Regions from separate parts of the Roseateles sp. GW821-FHT09H10 genome, predicted to be linked through region 1. Evidence: predicted binding sites of a transcription regulator. Region 1 holds the regulator's gene; each other region holds the start of a gene.
What was found. Region 1 encodes LexA, which represses DNA repair genes until DNA is damaged. Its sites were predicted from a motif close to ACTGTATNNNNATACAGT; they were not measured.
Positions count from the first base shown of each region.

Region 1 (6,133 bases):
TTGCTAGGGACAACAGTGGGAAGTACGGAAAGCGCGGGTTTACGCTGGTGGTCTCTACTGCTTCCATGACGCTTCTAGCAAAGCATGGCTGCACATTCGCCGACCTACTGTCTATCGCAGCAGCTCAAGCATCCGGCCCTTCTGCGGCCCTCAACGATGAGGATCGATTCACGGAACTGCACTTCTACCTGGAAGCGTATCTACAGGCTGCGCTCCAACAGGCGCGGAGTCTCGAACTTGGTGGAGAGCCCCCCTCGCCTGATTGGTTGACAAAAATATTGCAGCCGCTGTCCCACGCCCGCATGGGGGGCAATTCGAGCCTAAACGATCACGGCAGGCAGATCGTGGCTGCCATGTTCAGCGATATGACGCTTGCAGAATATTTGCGCGTCGGTTTCGCTATCGCGAGAGTGTTTGAGTATTGTGAGGCCCCTGCGTTTAAAAATTGGTGCGTCTTGGCGATTGATAACCCTCACTATCCGTTTGTGATTGCCGGATCGAGTTTGGGTAATTCTGTAAAAACACGCGACCTTATCATGCGGGAGACTTTTGCGGCAGCATCGAAGATCAAAAGCGGCCGACCCGTTGTGATGATTCAGTATTTTGACTGGAACGCTTTTGGTGGCGACTACCACCATCCTGGTCTTATTGGCCTGCCGCCAGAGATCAGCCTTTGTTTTCAATCAGAAACCACGGCGGATCGCTTGATTGATTGGCTTGACAAGTGTCAATCAAACCGACCCGCAGCGTGACGACGCGCCGCAGGACCGGGCAGCACCCTGCCGCCGCGGCTCCCCGGGGTCAGCTGACCCCGGACGCCGATCCAGTCGTTGGCAGGGCGCGTTTATGTAGCGTCGAACCCTTCAGACGCGTCAACCTTGGGTTGTAGGTGAAGTCTTCAGCGCGGCATGGCGGCCTTCCGTCTGCGCGGTAGGGATTTGCGCAACCGTGCCGCAAAGGAGCACATCCGCATCGCCCTGCCTGTGCTGCTCGGCTTGGTCGACAGTGCAGGTCTGCCTCAGCTTCATGTCGCCTTTAAATCGCCGGATGAACGTGCGCAGCAGTGCGTTGGCGCTCATGGGCACTTCCCCGGCGTGCGCAGTGCGCGACGATCTAGAGAAGCTCACAGGGATCACAACGCTTGGCTCATCGTGCGTTTGTCGGCCCGTGGACTCGGCCGGCTGACCGGGTAACTTTCCGGGTAACTCTCTCGATCCATTGATGGGAAACCCAATGGTTATTAGGCCTTCTGGCGAGAGTTTGGGTGACCCCGGCCCACCATTCAAGGGTCCAACAAAGACCGCAACGACTGAAAGCGCCAGGTGAACCCATCACCTGGCGCTTTTTTCTTGCGCATGGGGCCCGCACTGACCACTTGTGTCCGGATTCCGCAGAGGCTGCCGTCGGCACCTCGATCGATCTTCGAGATCAGGGAACCCGCGTGGGCTTGCAGTCTTTCGGGCCCTTGGCAACCGGGATCGAAGTCCTGCGATACGAATTGCTCTCACCCGCGTGAAGCTGGAAGACTTCGACCGAACACAGCGCCCGGCCGGATCGGAACTGGACCTCGTACTGGCCGTCGGCCTCGGGTGTGAACGTCACGGGAAGGCTGCAAGTCCGGACGGCCATGAGGTCGTGGGGGCCAATTTGGCTGTAGAGCAATGTCACGGCTCGCTGAGCAGGCATGGCGACTTCCAAGGTCTCCGATTCGGGCCGGCCACTGCTTCCCAGCATCTGCGGCCTGATCCCCCTGGACGCGTCCTTCTCCGGCGTGGGAAGCATCGCTTTGCTGCCGATCACGCCGATGGCCTGCGGTCCTTCGCAACCCGCGGTTGAGAAGGTATGAACCATCGCAAAGGCTTCGTTTCCAACGTAGCGGACGCGAACCTGGGAGACCGGCCCGCTCGTCGGTTGGACATAGTGAGGTGTGCATGCGGCGGTCAGCGCAACCGCGACAGGAAGCAAGAGCCAACACGTTTCCCGTTTCACCACTTTCCTCCCTTCCCGCGGCCTTGGCGCCGCACGTGTTCAAGCAAAAAAGGGCCCGTGTCGACGACAGGGGCCCTCTTCATTTCGAGCGCACCAGGATCAATTGAACCCTTGCCCGCGGATCAGGCCGACGGCCAGGCCCTCGATGCTGAAGCTCTCGCTGTGCTCGTTGATGCGGATGGGCTCGAAGTCGGGGTTCTCGGGCAGCAGCTCGATGCCTTCCGGGCCGCGCTTGAAGCGCTTCACGGTGACCTCCTCGCCGACGCGGGCCACGACGATCTGGCCGTTGCGGGCTTCCTTGGCCGACTGCACGGCGAGCAGGTCGCCGTCGAGGATGCCGATGTCCTTCATGCTCATGCCCTTGACCTTGAGCAGGTAGTCGGGCTTTTTGGAGAACAGGCTGGGCTCGACGTTGTAGGTCTGCTCGACATGCTCCTGGGCCAGGATGGGGGCGCCAGCGGCAACGCGGCCGATCAGCGGCAGCGTCAGCTGCGCAAGGCTGGGAATGGGCAGGCTGAACTGGCGCGCCCGATTGACGGCGCCCAGCACTTCGGATTTGAGGCGGATGCCGCGCGAGGTGCCGCCGACGAGTTCCAGCATGCCTTTGCGGGCCAGGGCCTGCAGATGTTCCTCGGCCGCGTTGGCGGATTTGAAACCGAGCTCGGCGGCGATCTCGGCGCGGGTCGGTGGGGCGCCGGTGCTTTCGATCGCTTTGCGGACCAGGTCGAAGATCTGCTGCTGGCGGGCGGTAAGCTTGGGTTGGTCTTGCACGGTCGGCCTTCTGAAGGGGCTGGCGATTTGTCCAGCACCTGTATTTTTGTCCAGGAACCCAAGAAATTGCAAATCTCTGCACCTTTGATTGTCATTTTGGGTACCGGCGGCACGATTGCCGGTACCGCCAAGACCGCCAGTGATGGCGTGGGCTACACCGCCGCACAGCTGAGCGTCACTGACCTGCTGGCGGCCGTGCCGAGCCTGGCGGCCCAGCGCCTGGAGGCGCACCAGGTCGCCCAGCTCGACAGCAAGGACATGGATTTCGCGACCTGGCAGAAGCTCGCGAATGCGGTGCAGCAGCAGTTGGACCGGCCCGAGGTCGGTGGCATCGTCATCACCCACGGCACCGACACGCTGGAGGAAACGGCCTACTTTCTGCAGCGGGTGCTGGCGCCTGCCAAGCCCGTCGTGCTGACCGCCGCCATGCGCCCGGCGACGGCGCTGGCGCCGGATGGGCCACAGAACCTCTCCGACGCCGTCCAGGTGGCGGCCGCGCCTGGCGCCCGGGGCGTTGTCGTCGCCTTTGCCGGCCGCGTGCACGATGCGGTCCAGGTGCGCAAGACGCACAGCTACCGGGTCGACGCTTTCGAGTCGGTCGACGGTGCCCTGGTCGCGCGCGTGGAAGAGGGCGTTGTTCGCGTGGTCGGCCGCTGGCCGTCGGGCGAGGCCCTGGGCCTGCCGCGGATCGCCGCGCCGGCCGAGCGCTGGCCCCGGGTCGAGATCGTCATGAACCACGCCGGTGCTGACGGCTCGGTCGTGCGGGCGCTGTGGGCCAGCGGCATCGACGGCCTGGTGGCCGCCGGCACCGGCAACGGCACGCTGAGCCGCGGGCTGGATGCCGCGCTGAGCGAGGCGCAGGCCGGCGGCGTGAGGGTCGTGCGTAGCACGCGCTGCGACGCCGGCCCGGTCATGGATCTGCCCGGCCTGCTGCCCAGCGCGGGCGCGCTGAGTCCGGTCAAGGCCAGGATCGAGCTGATCCTGACCCTGCTGGCTGCCTAGGCCTTGCGGCGGCGGGCGATCAGGCCGACGGCGCCGAGGCCGGCCAGCAGCATCGCGCAGGTGCCGGGCTCGGGGACGGGCGCGGTGTAGCCGCCCAGGTCGGCGGCAGAGACCTTGTAGCCGTTCAGCAGGCCTGGAATCAGCGCGTAGCCGGCCGGCAGCGAGGCGACGTTGGCGCCCAGGTCGGTGCCGTTGTCGCGGATGTACTGGCAGGCGCTCGTCGTGCCCATGGGGCACTGGATGCGCGACACGTTGGCCGTGCCGACCAGCGACGGGTTGAAGTAGACGTCGTACTGCGCGCTGGTGCCGGCGATCTGGGTGACGGAGTAGTCGTTGTCCGTGCCGGCCAGCAGCAGGAAGGAGCCGTCGGCGAGCTGCGGGCCGACCGTCAGGCCTTCCCATTTCTCGGGCGAGCGGCCACCGAAGGCGGCAGGGTTGTTGACGCCCAGGTTCAGCAGCGGCGACGCGCTCTTGGTCACGGCCACCGTGCCACCCGGCAGGGCCAGCGTGTTCAGGTCGATGCCGGAAACGTCGGTGGCGCCGGCGATGTCGATGACATGGACCTGCTTGTCCGGGCTGGCGAGGTTGGACGCCGCACCCACGCCGCGGTTGTTGCGCTCCAGGACCATGAAGCGGTGGTCGTCGAGGGCCACGATGGCCGAGATGCCGCCGCCCTGGGCCGGCGCAGGGCCGGAGCCGTTCATGCGGTAGGCGTACTGCGCGACCGCATTGCCGCTGTCCAGATCGAACTTGATGATGCGGGCATACATGCTGCGGCCGGCCGCCGTGCTGTCGGCGACGGTGCCGTTCTGCAGCATCGCGAAAGCGTACTTGCCGTCGGGGCTGATGGCCAGGCCTTCCAGGCCGCGATTGACCTCGCGGCCGGCCGTGGCGGTCGGCGGCAGGGCGTTGTAGTCGACGCCGCCGCCGGCCTTGGGCACCAGATTGGCCGGCATGTTCAGCGCGCGCACGAACTGGCCGCTGCGGTTGAACTCGTAGACCGAGGTGCCGTACTCGTCGGAGACCAGCAGATTGCCGTCGCGCGGGTTGACGACGACGCCCTCAGGGTCGAAGGCATTGCCCAGCATGGCTGGGTTGGACGGCGCGATGCCGTTGTAGGCCACGCCGTTGTTCGTGAACTTGACGGTCTGCTGGACCTGGAAATTGCTGATCGCGCCCGTCGTCGGGTTCACGTCGATGGTGAAGCGCTGGATGCGGGTGTCGTAGGACAGCGTGCCGCCGCCAGGGCCGCGGTCGGACAGGGCCCACCATTCATTGCGCTGGCGGTCGTAGTAGAGGTCGGAAAACATGCCCAGCCGGCCGTCGTTGACGGACGTGCCGTACTGGTCACCCAGGCTGCCGGGGACGACGATGCTGCCGGTGAAGCTGGGGGCGGCTTGCGCGCCCGTGGCCAGCGCCAGTGCGGCAGCGGCGAGGAATGTTTTCTTCATGGTCTGCGGTCGCCAGGTTGTGACAAAACTCACATCCTAGGAAGCAGGCCATGACGAAGTGATGACACCGGCAGGCCCGCGCGGGGCCTGCCGGTGCTTGGAGCCCGCCGTGGCGGGCGGGGCATCAGACGATGGTCAGCGAGACGTCGACGTTGCCGCGGGTGGCGTTCGAGTAGGGGCAGACCTCGTGCGCGGTCTTGACCAGGGCTTCCAGGGCGGCGCGGTCCATGCCGGGCACGGAGATCTTCATGTCGACCTGGATGCCGAAGGCACCCGGCTTGTTGGCGTGGGGGCCGATGGCGACGTCGCTGGTGATCGAGACCTCGGCGGGCAGGCTGATCTTCTGCTTGCCGGCAACGGCCTTCATGGCGCCGATGAAGCAGGCGGAATAGCCGGCCGCGAACAGCTGCTCGGGGTTGGTGCCGGGGCCGCCGGCGCCGCCCAGTTCCTTGGGCGTGGACAGGGTCACGTCGATGGCGCCGTCGGACGACTTGGCGGTGCCGGCGCGGCCGCCGGTGGCAGTGGCGGTGGCGGTGTAGAGGGCTTTTTCGATGGCCATGGTGGGCTCCTTTGGGGTGGTCGGTGGGTGGGGGAAGGAATCAGGCGGCCGCGTCGGCAGCCTTGTTGAGTTGCTGGCGCAGTTGCGTGAGCCGCTGCGTCAGCGCGATGACCTCGTCCAACTCGCAGGCGCTGGCGCAGGCGAGGTGGCTGGGGATGTCCAGGGCCATCTCGCGCAATTGGCGGCCCTGGGGTGTCAGGAAGATGTCGACACGGCGCTCGTCGTCGCGGGCGCGGCGGCGCTCGATATGGCCCAGGGCCTCCAGGCGCTTGAGCAGCGGCGTCAGCGTGCCGGAGTCCAGCGACAGGCGCTGGCCCAGTTGAGACACGCTCGGGCCCTCGACCTCCCACAGCACCAGCAT
Region 1 covers NZ_JBWKOB010000007.1:261,012-267,144, reverse strand. The annotation lists gene AC07OY_RS27245 (hypothetical protein) at 1-752, shown strand, start outside; gene AC07OY_RS27240 (hypothetical protein) at 873-1,079, opposite strand; gene AC07OY_RS27235 (hypothetical protein) at 1,429-1,851, opposite strand; gene lexA (transcriptional repressor LexA) at 2,089-2,760, opposite strand; gene AC07OY_RS27225 (asparaginase) at 2,845-3,762, shown strand; partial or broken gene AC07OY_RS27220 (PEP-CTERM sorting domain-containing protein) at 3,759-3,848, opposite strand; partial or broken gene AC07OY_RS27215 (esterase-like activity of phytase family protein) at 4,101-5,072, opposite strand; gene AC07OY_RS27210 (organic hydroperoxide resistance protein) at 5,338-5,772, opposite strand; gene AC07OY_RS27205 (MarR family winged helix-turn-helix transcriptional regulator) at 5,813-6,133, opposite strand, start outside.

Region 2 (6,133 bases), on a different contig from region 1:
GATCGCACGCGCGGAACCGAGTTTCGGACTCGCTGGCCTGCAGCCGGCTGCCTGAAAGGGCGGGAGGTCGCTCAGCGCCGCCGCCGGCGATCGATCCAGATCAACAGCGCGATGGCCAGGGCGACCAGGATGCCCAGGCTGCTCAGCGTCAGGCCGATGGGCAGTTCCACCGCCTCGCACACCGCATACGCCGCCAGCATCACCAGCACGCTCAGGTTCTCGTTGAAGCCCTGCACCGCGATCGAGCGGCCCGCGCTCAGCAGCGTGGCGCCGCGGTGCTGCAGCAGCGCGTTCAGCGGCACGACCATGGCGCCACCCACGGCGCCGACCAAGGCCAGCACGACCGCCGCCAGCGCCACGTCGCTGACCTGCGCCACCACCGGCATCAGCAGCCCCAGCGCCACGCCGGCCCACAGCCCGTGCCGCGCCTGATGCAGCGCCAGCCAGCGCCCCGCCGCCGCGGCACCACCGATGACGCCCAACGCCACGGCCGCCTGCAGGTAGGCGGCCTGGCTCAAGGGGAGGGCCAGCGCCTCGCCCGCCCAGCGCAGCACCGCGAACTGCAGCGTGGCGCCCACGCCCCAGAACAAGGTCGTTGCCGCCAGCGACAGGCCGCCTTCGCGGTCGCGCCACAGCTGGCGGTTGGCGGCGCGGAACTCGCGCAGCAGTGTCATCGGGTCGTGGGCGACGCTGCGCTGGCGCCGGCCGCTGTCGGGAATGCCGGCATTCAGCAGGCTCGACACCGCGTAGATGACGAACAGCGCCGCCAGCGAACCCGTCAACTTGTCGGCTGGCAGGTCCAGGCCGTCGCACAGTGCGGCGAGGTCGGACGCCAGCCAGGACGGGCTGACCAGCGCGCCGCCCAGCACCGCCCCCAGCAGCGCGGCGGACACGACGGTGATCTCTATCCAGCCATTGGCCTTCACCAGGGCTTCGGGCTCGGCCATCTCGGTGATGAGGCCGTATTTCGCCGGCGCATAGGCCGCGGCCCCCAGACCGACGATGGCCAGCGCGGCGACGGGATGCAGGCCCAGGGCCAGCAGGCTCAGGCCGACGATCTTGACGATGTTCATGGCGGCCATCACGCGGCCCTTGGCGAAGGCATCGGCCAGCGGGCCGACCCAGGGCGCCAGCACGACGTAGGCGGCCATGAAGCCCACTTTCAGCAACGGGGCCCACCAAGGGGGGAAGCCCTGGTTGGCCAGCAGCGCGATGGCGACGATCAGCAGCGCGTTGTCGGCCAGGGCCGAGGCGAACTGGGCGCTGATGACGAGGCCGAAGCCGCGCGGCAGGGCCGGTCGTGCAGCGCAGAGCGAGTTGGCGGCGGAAGAGGGGGCATGCACGAGCGCCGCACTGTGACGGCGCGGCGTGAAATGCCGATGACGACGGCGTCAGGGCAGGGGGTGCACGCGCTCCTCGCGGTCCCACTGGCGTGTCGCAGCCGCCTCAACGAAGACCAGGGCCTTGGCGTCCAGCGCGCAGACGCCGTCGTCGGCCACGAGGTGCAGCGCCTCGACCAGCAGCTTGCCGCCCTCGTCATGGCCGATGGCCTTCAGATGGGCGTAGGCCTGGCGTACGAAGCTCGCGGCGGTGTCGTCCTGCGCGAGTTGCTGGGCGGCGGCGGACGACAGCACCAGGGCGACGGCATCGAAAGCCGCTGCCGGGCTGCCGGCCAGGCGTGCGTCGGCGGGCTGCTGGCTGCCGTCATTCAGCCTGGCGCCGCCGATCCTGGGCGCCAGCTTCTGCACCTTGGCGCCGGCCTTGCGCAGCGCCTTCTCCACAGAAGCGAGGCGCTTGGCGTCGGAGTCATCGCTAAACAGGATGGCCACGCAGCGGTCCTGCAGCGAGGGTGGGGTCTTGTCGATGATGCTCAAGGCGGGCGAGGGCGGCAGGTCCTGCACGGGCGCGGCAGGTTTCGCAGCGGGCGGCAGCGTCGCCAGGCCCAGGCCGGCGGCGACGCGCCTGCCCAGGTCGGCGTCGATGACGCGCAGATGGCCCACCATGCGCTCGCGCACCGCCGGCGTTTCCACCTTGCTCAGCTCGAACACCAGGGCCGCGGCGATGTGGGCCTGCTCCAGCGCGTTCTGGCTGCGGAAGAACATGCGGGCCTGGCTGTAGTGATCGGCAAAGCTCTCGGGGCGGATGCGGCCTTTTGCACCGGTCTCGTCGGGCTCGCTCTGCGCCGCAAAGCTCTGGAAGCCGCGCGGCGCTTCATACGGCGCGTCGGTTTGCAGGCTGCTCGGCTCGTAGGCGACGCGGCCGGTGGGCACGCGGGTCTGCATGTGGCCGTCGCGCGTGGTGGTGTGGAAGGGGCACTTGGGCGCGTTGATCGGCAGCTGGTCGAAGTTGGGCGTGCCCAGGCGCGACAGCTGGGTGTCGAGATAGCTGAACAGGCGGCCCTGCAGCAGCGGGTCGTTGGAGAAGTCGATGCCCGGCGGCAGGTTGGCCGGGCAGTAGGCAACCTGCTCGTTCTCGGCGAAGTGGTTGACCGGGTTGCGGTTCAGCGTCATGCGGCCGATGACCTGCAGCGGCACCAGCTCCTCGGGGATGAGCTTGGTCGGGTCCAGATGGTCGAAGGGGAAGTCGGCGGCCTGGGCCTCGGTGAAGAGCTGCACGGCCAGATCCCAGGCCGGAAAGCGGCCTTCGTCGATGGACGTCCACAGGTCGCGGCGGTGCGCGTCCGGGTCGGCGCCGGCCAGCTGCACGGCCTCGTCCCACAGCGTGCTCTGCAGGCCGAGCACGGGGCGCCAGTGGAACTTGACGAAGGTGCTCTTGCCCTTGGCGTCCAGCAGCCGGAAGCTGTGGATGCCGAAGCCCTCGATGAAGCGCAGCGAGCGCGGGAGGGTGCGGTCGCTCATGGCCCACATGATCATGTGCATGCTCTCGGGCATCAGCGAGATGAAGTCCCAGAAGGTGTCGTGGGCGCTGGCGGCCTGCGGGAAGCCGCGGTCGGGCTCCATCTTCACGGCGTGGACGAGATCGGGGAACTTCATCGCGTCCTGGATGAAGAAGACCGGGATGTTGTTGCCGACCAGGTCCCAGTTGCCCTCGGGCGTGTAGAGCTTGACGGCGAAGCCGCGCACATCGCGCGGCGTGTCCACCGACCCCGCGCCGCCGGCCACGGTGGAGAAGCGCGTGAACACCGGTGTCTTCACGCCCACCTCGGTCAGCACGCGGGCCGTCGTGTATTTGCTGAGCGATGTGTGCAGCTCGAACACGCCATGCGCCGCCGAGCCGCGCGCATGCACGATGCGCTCGGGGATGCGCTCGTGATCGAAGTGGGTGATCTTCTCGCGCAGGATGAAGTCTTCCAGCAGCGTGGGCCCGCGCGCGCCGGCCTTCAGCGAAGTCTGGTTGTTGGCGACCGGGATGCCCTGGTTGGTCGTCAGCGGCGGATGCGTGCCGCCGGCCTGGTGATGCAGTTCACCGCCGCTGCCGCGCTGGACGTTGGCGGATGGTGCGGTGGTGCGGGGGGGCTTGGCCATGTGCGGCTCCTGGCGTTGGCGGGGTGCCCGAGGACTCTAGGAAGTCAGTGCAGGCGGGCGTGTAGGACCTGGCGCCGGATACATCTGCGACCCATCAAACACTGTATGCATGTACAGTCCTTGCATGGAGATCCAGGACAAGCTCGCCATCCTTGCGGACGCCGCCAAATACGACGCTTCCTGTGCCAGCAGCGGCACCGAGAAGCGCGATTCGCGTGACGGCAGGAGCCTGGGCTCGACGAGCAACGGCATCTGCCATGCCTACACGCCCGACGGCCGCTGCGTGTCCCTGCTGAAGGTGCTGCTGACCAACTGGTGCGTGTACGACTGCCTCTACTGCATCAATCGCAAGTCCAGCGACACGCGGCGCGCGCGCTTCGCCATCGACGAGGTCGTGCAGCTGACGCTGTCCTTCTACCGCCGCAACGTCATCGAAGGGCTGTTCCTGTCCAGCGGCATCATCCGCACGCCCGACTACACGATGGAGCAGGTCATCGAGGTCGCGCGGCGGCTGCGGGAGCAGGAACACTTCAAGGGCTATATCCACCTGAAGACGATTCCCGATGCCAGCCCGGAGCTGGTCGAGCGCGCGGGCCGCTATGCCGACCGCCTGTCCATCAATGTCGAGCTGCCCAGCGCCGCCAGCCTGAAGTCGCTGGCGCCGCAGAAGGATGCAGCGGGCATCGAGCGCACCATGACGCGCATCCAGCTGCGCCTGCAGGCCGCGCGCGAAGCCAGGCGCGAAGCCGAAGCCGTGCGTGCACTGCCCGGCGCCGCAGCCCGTGCGGTGAAGCCGCCGCCTTTCGCGCCGGCGGGGCAGAGCACCCAGCTCATCGTCGGCGCCGATGCGTCGGACGACCGCACCGTGCTGCTGCTTTCCAGCCGCCTGTACAGCGGGCAGCGCCTGCGTCGCGTCTACTACTCGGCCTACAGCCCCATCCCGCATGCCAGCAGCCAGCTGCCGCCCCAGGCCGCGCCGCTGCTGCGCGAGCATCGCCTCTACCAGGCCGACTGGCTGCTGCGCTTCTATGGCTTCGCTGCGGACGAGATCGTCACCGAGGCCGGCTTCCTGTCGCTGCAGCACGACCCCAAGCTGGCCTGGGCCCTGGCCCATCCCGAGGCCTTCCCCCTGGATGTCGACCGTGCGTCGCGCGAGGGCCTGCTGCGCGTGCCCGGCCTGGGCGTGAACTCCGTCGACAAGCTGCTGGCCGCAAGGCTGCATCGCCGCCTGCGCCGCGCCGACCTGCTCGCCCTCGGGCCGGCGGCCGGCAAGGCGCTGCCCTTTCTGATCGCCGTCGACCATCGCCCCCGTGCCGCGGACCTGCAGGCCCTGGCGCAGCCCGCGCTGGCGCCGCAGCAGGCCGCCTTGTTCTGATGCACCTGCCATTGCGCCACCCCTCGGACTGGGCTGGCTTCGCCGCCCAGCTGCCCGAACTGCTGGGTGCGGCCGGTGCGGGCTGGACGCATGACGTCGGTGACCAGGCTGCGCTGTTCGCGACAGAGGTCACCACGGCGCCTCCCTGCGCCTGGACGCCGCCCGAGGGCTGGGATGAACTCGGCCGGCGCGTCGCCATGCATGCCGACGACAGCCGCTATGCCCGCCTGCTGGCCTTCGCGCGCCGTCTGCAGCACGAGCCGCTGCTGTGGTTCGACGAATTCGACCCGGAGCGGCGCCGCCTGCGCGCCATGGCCCGCCAGGTCGACCGCGAGATCCACAAGATGCACGCCTTCGTGCGCTTTCGCGAGGTGGCCGACGAGCAGGCGGCCGGCGGCCGTCGCCATGTCGCCTGGTTCGAGCCGGCGCACCATGTGCTGCGGGCGGTGGCGCCCTTCTTCGTGCGCCGCTTTGCCCAGCACCCCTGGGCCATCCTGACGCCGCTGGGCTGCCTGCACTGGGATGGCCGGCGCCTGAGCGGCGCGGGTCCGGCCCGGCGGGCCGATGCGCCGCCCGAGGACGCCGGCGGTGCCCTGTGGCTGACCTATTACCGCAGCATCTTCAATCCGGCGCGGCTCAAGGTGGCCACCATGAAGAAGGAAATGCCGGTGCGCTACTGGGCCCAGATGCCCGAGACCCGGCTCATCAGCGAACTCGTGCGTGACGCGCCCCGGCGCGAGGCCGGCATGCTGGCGCAGCGCGATCAGTAGGCGAGCCGCAGGCCGACGCCAATCGAGTCCTGGCGCTGCGTGTAGTTCGACAGCGTGTTCATCGGGCCGAAATGGGCCTGCACGAACAGCGGCAGACGCAGGCGCTTGTCGCCTTCGCCGCCGACGTCGTACTGCCAGCTGAGGGTGTGCGAGGAATGCTTGAGGCCGCTGTCGCCGATCTGCGAGGTGAGCTCGAACCGGCCCCAATCCCGCAGGAACAGGCCGGCACGCACCTTCAGTCTTTCGTAGTGCCGGAACCGCAGCCCCTGGTCAGCCAGCGGGCCCCAGGTGATGGCCGAGTCGCTGCTGGCATAGGCCTTGATCTTGGCTCGCAGGTCCCACACGGCCTTGTCCTCATTGGGCTCTCCCCAGACCCACTCGCCCTGCACGGCCGCGTAATTCATGCCCCGGCTGATGGTGTCGAAGAAGTGGCTGTCGCCGCGCGCATAGGCACGTTGGGCGCGCAGGCGGTCGTCCGCATTGCGGACAGGCTCGACGACCTG
Region 2 covers NZ_JBWKOB010000004.1:564,531-570,663, reverse strand. The annotation lists gene AC07OY_RS21140 (glycosyltransferase family 4 protein) at 1-55, shown strand, start outside; gene lplT (lysophospholipid transporter LplT) at 72-1,343, opposite strand; gene AC07OY_RS21130 (catalase) at 1,392-3,485, opposite strand; gene AC07OY_RS21125 (putative DNA modification/repair radical SAM protein) at 3,610-4,860, shown strand; gene AC07OY_RS21120 (TIGR03915 family putative DNA repair protein) at 4,860-5,630, shown strand; gene AC07OY_RS21115 (hypothetical protein) at 5,624-6,133, opposite strand, start outside.
Region 2: AC07OY_RS21125 (putative DNA modification/repair radical SAM protein) is a predicted target of LexA. The motif match lies at 3,586-3,603, and genes of this name have one in related genera.

Region 3 (6,133 bases), on a different contig from region 1:
GCCGGCTCGCCGCCGAACAGCTTGATGGTGTCCATGGTGGCCATGGCCAGGCCTGCGCCGTTCACCAGGCAGCCGATGTTGCCGTCCAGGCTGATGTAGGCGAGGTCGAACTTGGAGGCTTCGATCTCGGCCGGATCTTCTTCATCGAGGTCGCGGTAGGCGACGATCTCGGGGTGGCGGAACAGCGCGTTGGAATCGAAGTTGAACTTCGCGTCCAGGGCCATCAGATTGCCCTTGGAATCGCAGTTCAGCGGGTTGATCTCCACCAACGAGGCGTCGGTGTCCATGTAGCACTTGTAGAGCTTGGCGAAGATGTCGACGGCCTGGTCGACAGTCGCACCGGTCAGGCCGATGGCGCCGGCGATCTTGCGCGACTGCGCTTCGGTCAGGCCGGTCAGCGGGTCGATCATCTCGGTGATGATCTTCTCGGGCGTGCTGTGGGCCACCTCTTCGATGTCCATGCCGCCTTCGCTCGACGCGATGAAAGCGACCTTCTGCGTGCCGCGGTCGGTCACCAGCGAGACGTAGAGCTCGTTCTTGATGTCGGCGCCGTCCTCGATGTAGAGGCGGCGGACCTTCTGGCCTTCAGGGCCGGTCTGGTGCGTCTTGAGCTGCATGCCCAGGATGCCTTCGGCCTTTTCCTTCAGGTCATCGATGCTCTTGGCGACCTTGACGCCGCCGCCCTTGCCGCGGCCGCCGGCGTGGATCTGGGCCTTGACGACCCAGACCGGGCCGCCCAGCTTCTGGGCAGCCTCAACGGCCTCCTGCACGGTGAAGGCCGGGATGCCGCGCGGCACCGGCACGCCGAACTGGCGCAGGATTTCTTTGCCCTGGTATTCGTGGATTTTCATGGCTGGGTCTCTCGGGTCGGGAAGTCAGGATTCGGAAACGGCCGGCTCGGCAGCAGCCTGGGGCTGGTGCCAGCGCGGATAGAACTGGGCCACGGTCGCGCTGTCGCGGCGCAGCGCATGGCAGCGGTCGAGCTGGAAGGGCGGGTTGCCGGCGGCATCGCCCTCACGCGTGTCAATGACCGAGCCGGCCATGGCCTGGATGACGGCCGTGGGCAGGATGGTGCAGAGCTCGGTGAGGTGGGTGCAGCCGCGCGTGCCGCCCAGGCGTTCGCCGACGGCCTGGCGGAAGCCCTTCATCAGGTTCAGGCCGATGAGCTGGCGGTAGGCGTTGCCGTGCTCGTTGCAGGCACCGGGGTAGGGCATCCAGAGCGTGTCGGAAGCGGCGGCGGTGATGGTCAGGGTCGCATCCACGGTCAGATGCAGGTGCATCTCGTGAATGGGGTCGCCGGCCTTGCGCGGCACGCCGGCCAGCGGCACATCGTGCGTCTTGGTGTCGGTCAGGCTGGCTTCGACATCGAACAGGCCGTCATCGCGCGCGAACACCTGCACATCGAGGGCGCGGCGATGCAGCGGGCGGCGCGTGATGGACGGGTGGACGGCAGGCATGGAACGGGGGAATGGCGAATCACCCCGGCCTGTGCCGGGACGGGGTCAGCCCGGCTTTTGCAGCGCTGCGCCAGAGGGGCAAAAGCGCTTGTAACCGGGTGAACCCTCGTTTTAGGGCAGGCGGCAATGTAGCACGGAGGGTGAAAACTCCCCCTGCGCACTCGGTCAAGCAGCCCTTAGGCCCTCAGCAAGCGGCGCACCATTTCAGGGGAAAACCCGCGGGCCAGCAGGAAACGCATCTGGCGCGCCTGCTCGGCGGCCTCGCGCGAAGGCTCGGTGCCAAAGCGCTTGTGCCAGACCTCGCGGGCGCGTTCCAGTTCGGTTTCACGCAGATGGGCCTGCTGGCTGGCATCCAGCTTGAGCCCGTGCTGGGCCAGTTCCTGCTGGATGCGCTGGGTGCCGAAGCGGCCGGCGCGCAGATGCAGCCGGGACTCGACGAAGCGGCCTTCGTTCAGATAGCCGGCGGCAGCGAGGTCGTCGAGCAGGGCGTCGACGGTAGCCGCGCCGGCGCCGGCCTCGCTGTCGACATCATCCTCATGGATGAAGCCCGACCCGCCCATCCCCGGAGCCGTCTCGGCAGCCGCCGCCTTCGTGGCCGCGCGCTCGCGCTGCTGGCGCTCGATGCGCAGCAACTTGCGCCGCAGCTCCGTGCGGCTGTGCTCGCGCTGGGCCAACAGGCCGATGGCCCGGGCCTTCAGCGACAGCGGCCCGCGGGTGGCCATGCCTGCCGGATGCGTGCCGGGCCGGTAGCGGCTTACTCCGCGTCGCCGGCGACGTCGCCCAGGGCGGCAACGCCGACCGTTTCGCGGATCTTGTTCTCGATCTCGCGGGCGATGTCGGGGTTCTCGCGCAGGTATTCGCGGGCGTTGTCCTTGCCCTGGCCGATCTTGTCGCCGTTGTAGGCATACCAGGCGCCGGACTTGTCGACGATCTTGTGGACGACGCCCATGTCAACGATCTCGCCCTCGCGGCTGATGCCCTCGCCATAGAGGATGTCGAACTCGGCGGTCTTGAACGGGGGGCTGACCTTGTTCTTGACGACCTTGACCTTGGTCTCGGAGCCGATGATCTCCTCGCCCTTCTTGATCGAGCCGATGCGGCGGATGTCCAGGCGCACCGAGGCGTAGAACTTCAGCGCATTGCCGCCGGTGGTCGTTTCGGGCGAGCCGAACATGACGCCGATCTTCATGCGGATCTGGTTGATGAAGATGACCGTGCAGTTGGTCTTCTTGATGGTGGCGGTCAGCTTGCGCAGGGCCTGGCTCATCAGGCGGGCCTGCAGGCCGGGCAGCTGGTCGCCCATCTCGCCCTCGATTTCGGCGCGGGGCGTGAGGGCTGCGACCGAGTCGATGACGATGAGGTCCACCGAGCCGGAGCGCACCAGGGAGTCGACGATCTCGAGGGCCTGTTCGCCGGTGTCGGGCTGGCTGATCAGCAGGTCCTGCAGGTTCACGCCCAGCTTCTGGGCGTACTGGATGTCCAGGGCGTGCTCGGCGTCGATGAAAGCGCAGGTGCCGGCGAGCTTCTGCATCTCGGCGATGACCTGCAGCGTCAGCGTGGTCTTGCCGGAAGACTCGGGGCCGTAGATCTCGATGACGCGGCCACGCGGCAGGCCGCCGACGCCCAGGGCGATGTCCAGGCCCAGGGAGCCGGTGGAGACGACCTGGATGTCTTCGATGACCTCGCCTTCACCCAGGCGCATGATGGAACCCTTGCCGAATTGCTTCTCGATCTGGGCGAGGGCGGCCTGCAGGGCCTTGGCTTTTTCGGTGTTCAGGGCTTTGACGGGGGCGTCCATGCGGTTCTCCAAAGGAATGTCTGAATTATGGGGCAATCTGTATGTTTGTACAGTGGTTTTGACCCTTGGCCCGAGGCCGCAGCGACCTCAGTGTTGATGAGATTCTGCGGGCCAGGTGGCTCATGGCGTGAGCCAGCCGGCCACCGCCTAACATCGGCGGTGGAGACAAAAGAGCTATGCGCATCCTGATTGCCGAAGACGACCAAGTGCTGGCCGATGGCTTGTTGCGCGCCCTGCGCGCCTCGGGCTATGCGGTGGACCGTGTCAGCTCGGGCACCGAGGCCGACACGGCGCTGGCGACGCATGAGTTCGACCTGGTCATCCTGGACCTGGGCCTGCCGCGCCTGCATGGGCTGGAGGTGCTGCGCAAGCTGCGCGCGCGGGGGTCGACCATGCCGGTGCTGATCCTGACGGCCGCCGACAGCGTCGAGCAGCGCGTCAAGGGGCTGGATCTGGGCGCCGACGACTACATGGCCAAGCCCTTCTCGCTGCAGGAGCTGGAGGCGCGCGTGCGCGCGCTGACGCGCCGCGGCCTGGGCACGGCGAGCAGCCTCATCAAGCATGGCCCGCTGACCTTCGATGCGACGGGCCGCGTGGCCTATATCAATGAGCAGATGCTGGAGCTGTCGGCGCGCGAGCTGTCGCTGCTGGAGGTGCTGCTGCAGCGCGCCGGCCGCCTCGTCAGCAAGGACCAGCTCGTCGAGCGCTTGTGCGAATGGGGTGAGGAGGTCTCGAACAACGCCATCGAGGTCTATATCCACCGGCTGCGCAAGAAGATCGAGCAGGGCCCCATCCGCATCGCGACCGTGCGCGGCCTGGGCTACTGCCTGGAAAAGATCAACTCGTGATGGGGCACCCCGCCGGCCGGGTACAGCCGTCGACCCTCCGTGAGGGTCGGACCTTGCTCGGGAGCGGCCCAGCGCTGCGGCAAAACATGGGGCACCCCGCCGGCCGGGTACGGCCGCCGACCCTCCGTGAGGGTCGGACCTTGCTCGGGAGCGGCCCAGCGCTGCGGTCCGCGTAAATGCCAACCAAGGAAGGCGCCAGCCCCCAGCAGGGCTCGCTGTTCGGCGAGATCCTGGACTGGATGCTCGCCCCGCTGCTGCTGATCTGGCCGATCAGCGTGGCCCTGACCTGGCTGGTGGCCCAGGGCATTGCCAGCCGGCCCTATGACCGCGAGCTGGGCGAGATGGCGCGCAGCCTGGGCCTGCAGGTGGCGGCCACCGAGGCGCCGAGCAAGGGACGGGACCGCTATGCGCTGGCGCCCGAGGCGGCGGCCCTGCTGCGCGCGGACGCCTCCGACACGGTCTTCTATCAGGTCCTGGGCCTGCGTGGCGAGCTGCTCAGCGGCGACGCGACGCTGCCGGTGCCGACCGAGGACGCGCCCGTCGTGCCCTGGGAGCTGCATTTCCGCGACGACGAGGTCGGCACGGACGCGGTCCGCGTCGCCTATCTGTGGATCTCGCCCGAGGGCCAGGCGGGCTCGACCCGGACCATGCTGGTGCAGGTGGCCGAGACCCTGGGCAAACGGGCGCGGCTGACCAACGAGATCATCAAGGGCGTCATCCTGCCGCAGTTCGTCATCCTGCCGCTGGCCGTGCTGCTGGTGTGGCTGGCGCTGGCGCGCGGCATCTCGCCGCTGAACGAACTGCAGCGCCGCATCCGCTCGCGCGAGAGCTCCGACCTGTCGCCCATCGACGAGCAGCGCGTGCCCGACGAGGTCGCGCCGCTGGTGCAGGCCATCAACGATCTGCTGGCGCGGCTGGACTCGTCGATGAGCCGGCAGAAGCATTTCCTGGCCGACGCGGCCCACCAGCTGAAGACGCCGCTGGCCGGCCTGCGCACCCAGGCCGAGCTGATCCAGCGCGAGATTGACGCCGGCCGCGCCTCGCCCGACGAGCTCAAGCGCTCGCTGGCCCAGATCGCCCGCGCCAGCGAGCGCGCGGCCCACATGGTCAACCAGCTGCTGGCCATGGCGCGCGCCGAGGATGCCGAGCAGGCCATGAAGCGCGAGCCGCTGAACCTGGCCGAGATCGCCATCGACACCGTGCGCGATTTCGTGCCGCGGGCGCTGGAGCGGCGCATCGACCTGGGCTATGACGGTGTCGTGCCCGACGACGGCCGGCTGCGCGTGCACGGCCAGCCGGTGCTGATCGGCGAGCTGATCCGCAACCTCGTCGACAACGCGCTGCTCTACACGCCGGCCGGCGGTCTCGTGACCGTGCGCGTCGTCGAGGACCCCTTCGGCCAGGTCGTCGTGCTGCAGGTCGAGGACACCGGGCCGGGCATCGCGCCCAATGAACGCGAGAAGGTCTTCCAGCCCTTCTACCGCTCGCTGGGCAGCGGCGTGGAGGGCTCGGGCCTGGGCCTGGCCATCGTGCGCGAGATCGTGCAGCAGCACGAGGCCGAGCTGACGCTGGACGACACGCGGCTGCGCCGCGCGGCGGGTGGCGAATCGCCCGACGGCCAGGGGCCGGGGGCGCGGTTCACGATCCGTTTTCCGGCTTCGACGCTGGAGCCCAACGCTTCCTGAACAGGGCCTGGACCGGATCGGGCGAGCGCAGCGCCGCTTCCAGCTCGGCGGCGGTCTGCAGGATTTGCGCGCGCCGCTGCGGGTCCGTGATGTCTGACAGGTCGTCGTAGCGGTAGCTGCATGCGCCGGCCATGAAGCAGCGGAATGCGAGGCGGATGTCCTGATCGGCCGGCCCGCCGTCGGGTGCCGTGAAGCGCAGCTCCGCAATCCTCGCTGCGCGCAGACCGTCTTCGGTGGCTTGGGGAGCGACCAACGCACGCCAGGCTAGAGAGATCTGGGTGGCTTGGTACAGCTTGAGCATCGCCTCGGGATGCCCCTGCCTGACAACCTCGGCCAGCGCCTCGC
Region 3 covers NZ_JBWKOB010000002.1:1,285,093-1,291,225, forward strand. The annotation lists gene sucC (ADP-forming succinate--CoA ligase subunit beta) at 1-851, opposite strand, end outside; gene AC07OY_RS14030 (DUF2889 domain-containing protein) at 876-1,457, opposite strand; gene AC07OY_RS14035 (regulatory protein RecX) at 1,634-2,179, opposite strand; gene recA (recombinase RecA) at 2,212-3,255, opposite strand; gene AC07OY_RS14045 (response regulator) at 3,432-4,103, shown strand; gene AC07OY_RS14050 (sensor histidine kinase) at 4,280-5,788, shown strand; gene AC07OY_RS14055 (hypothetical protein) at 5,742-6,133, opposite strand, start outside.
Region 3: recA (recombinase RecA) is a predicted target of LexA. The motif match lies at 3,292-3,309, and genes of this name have one in related genera.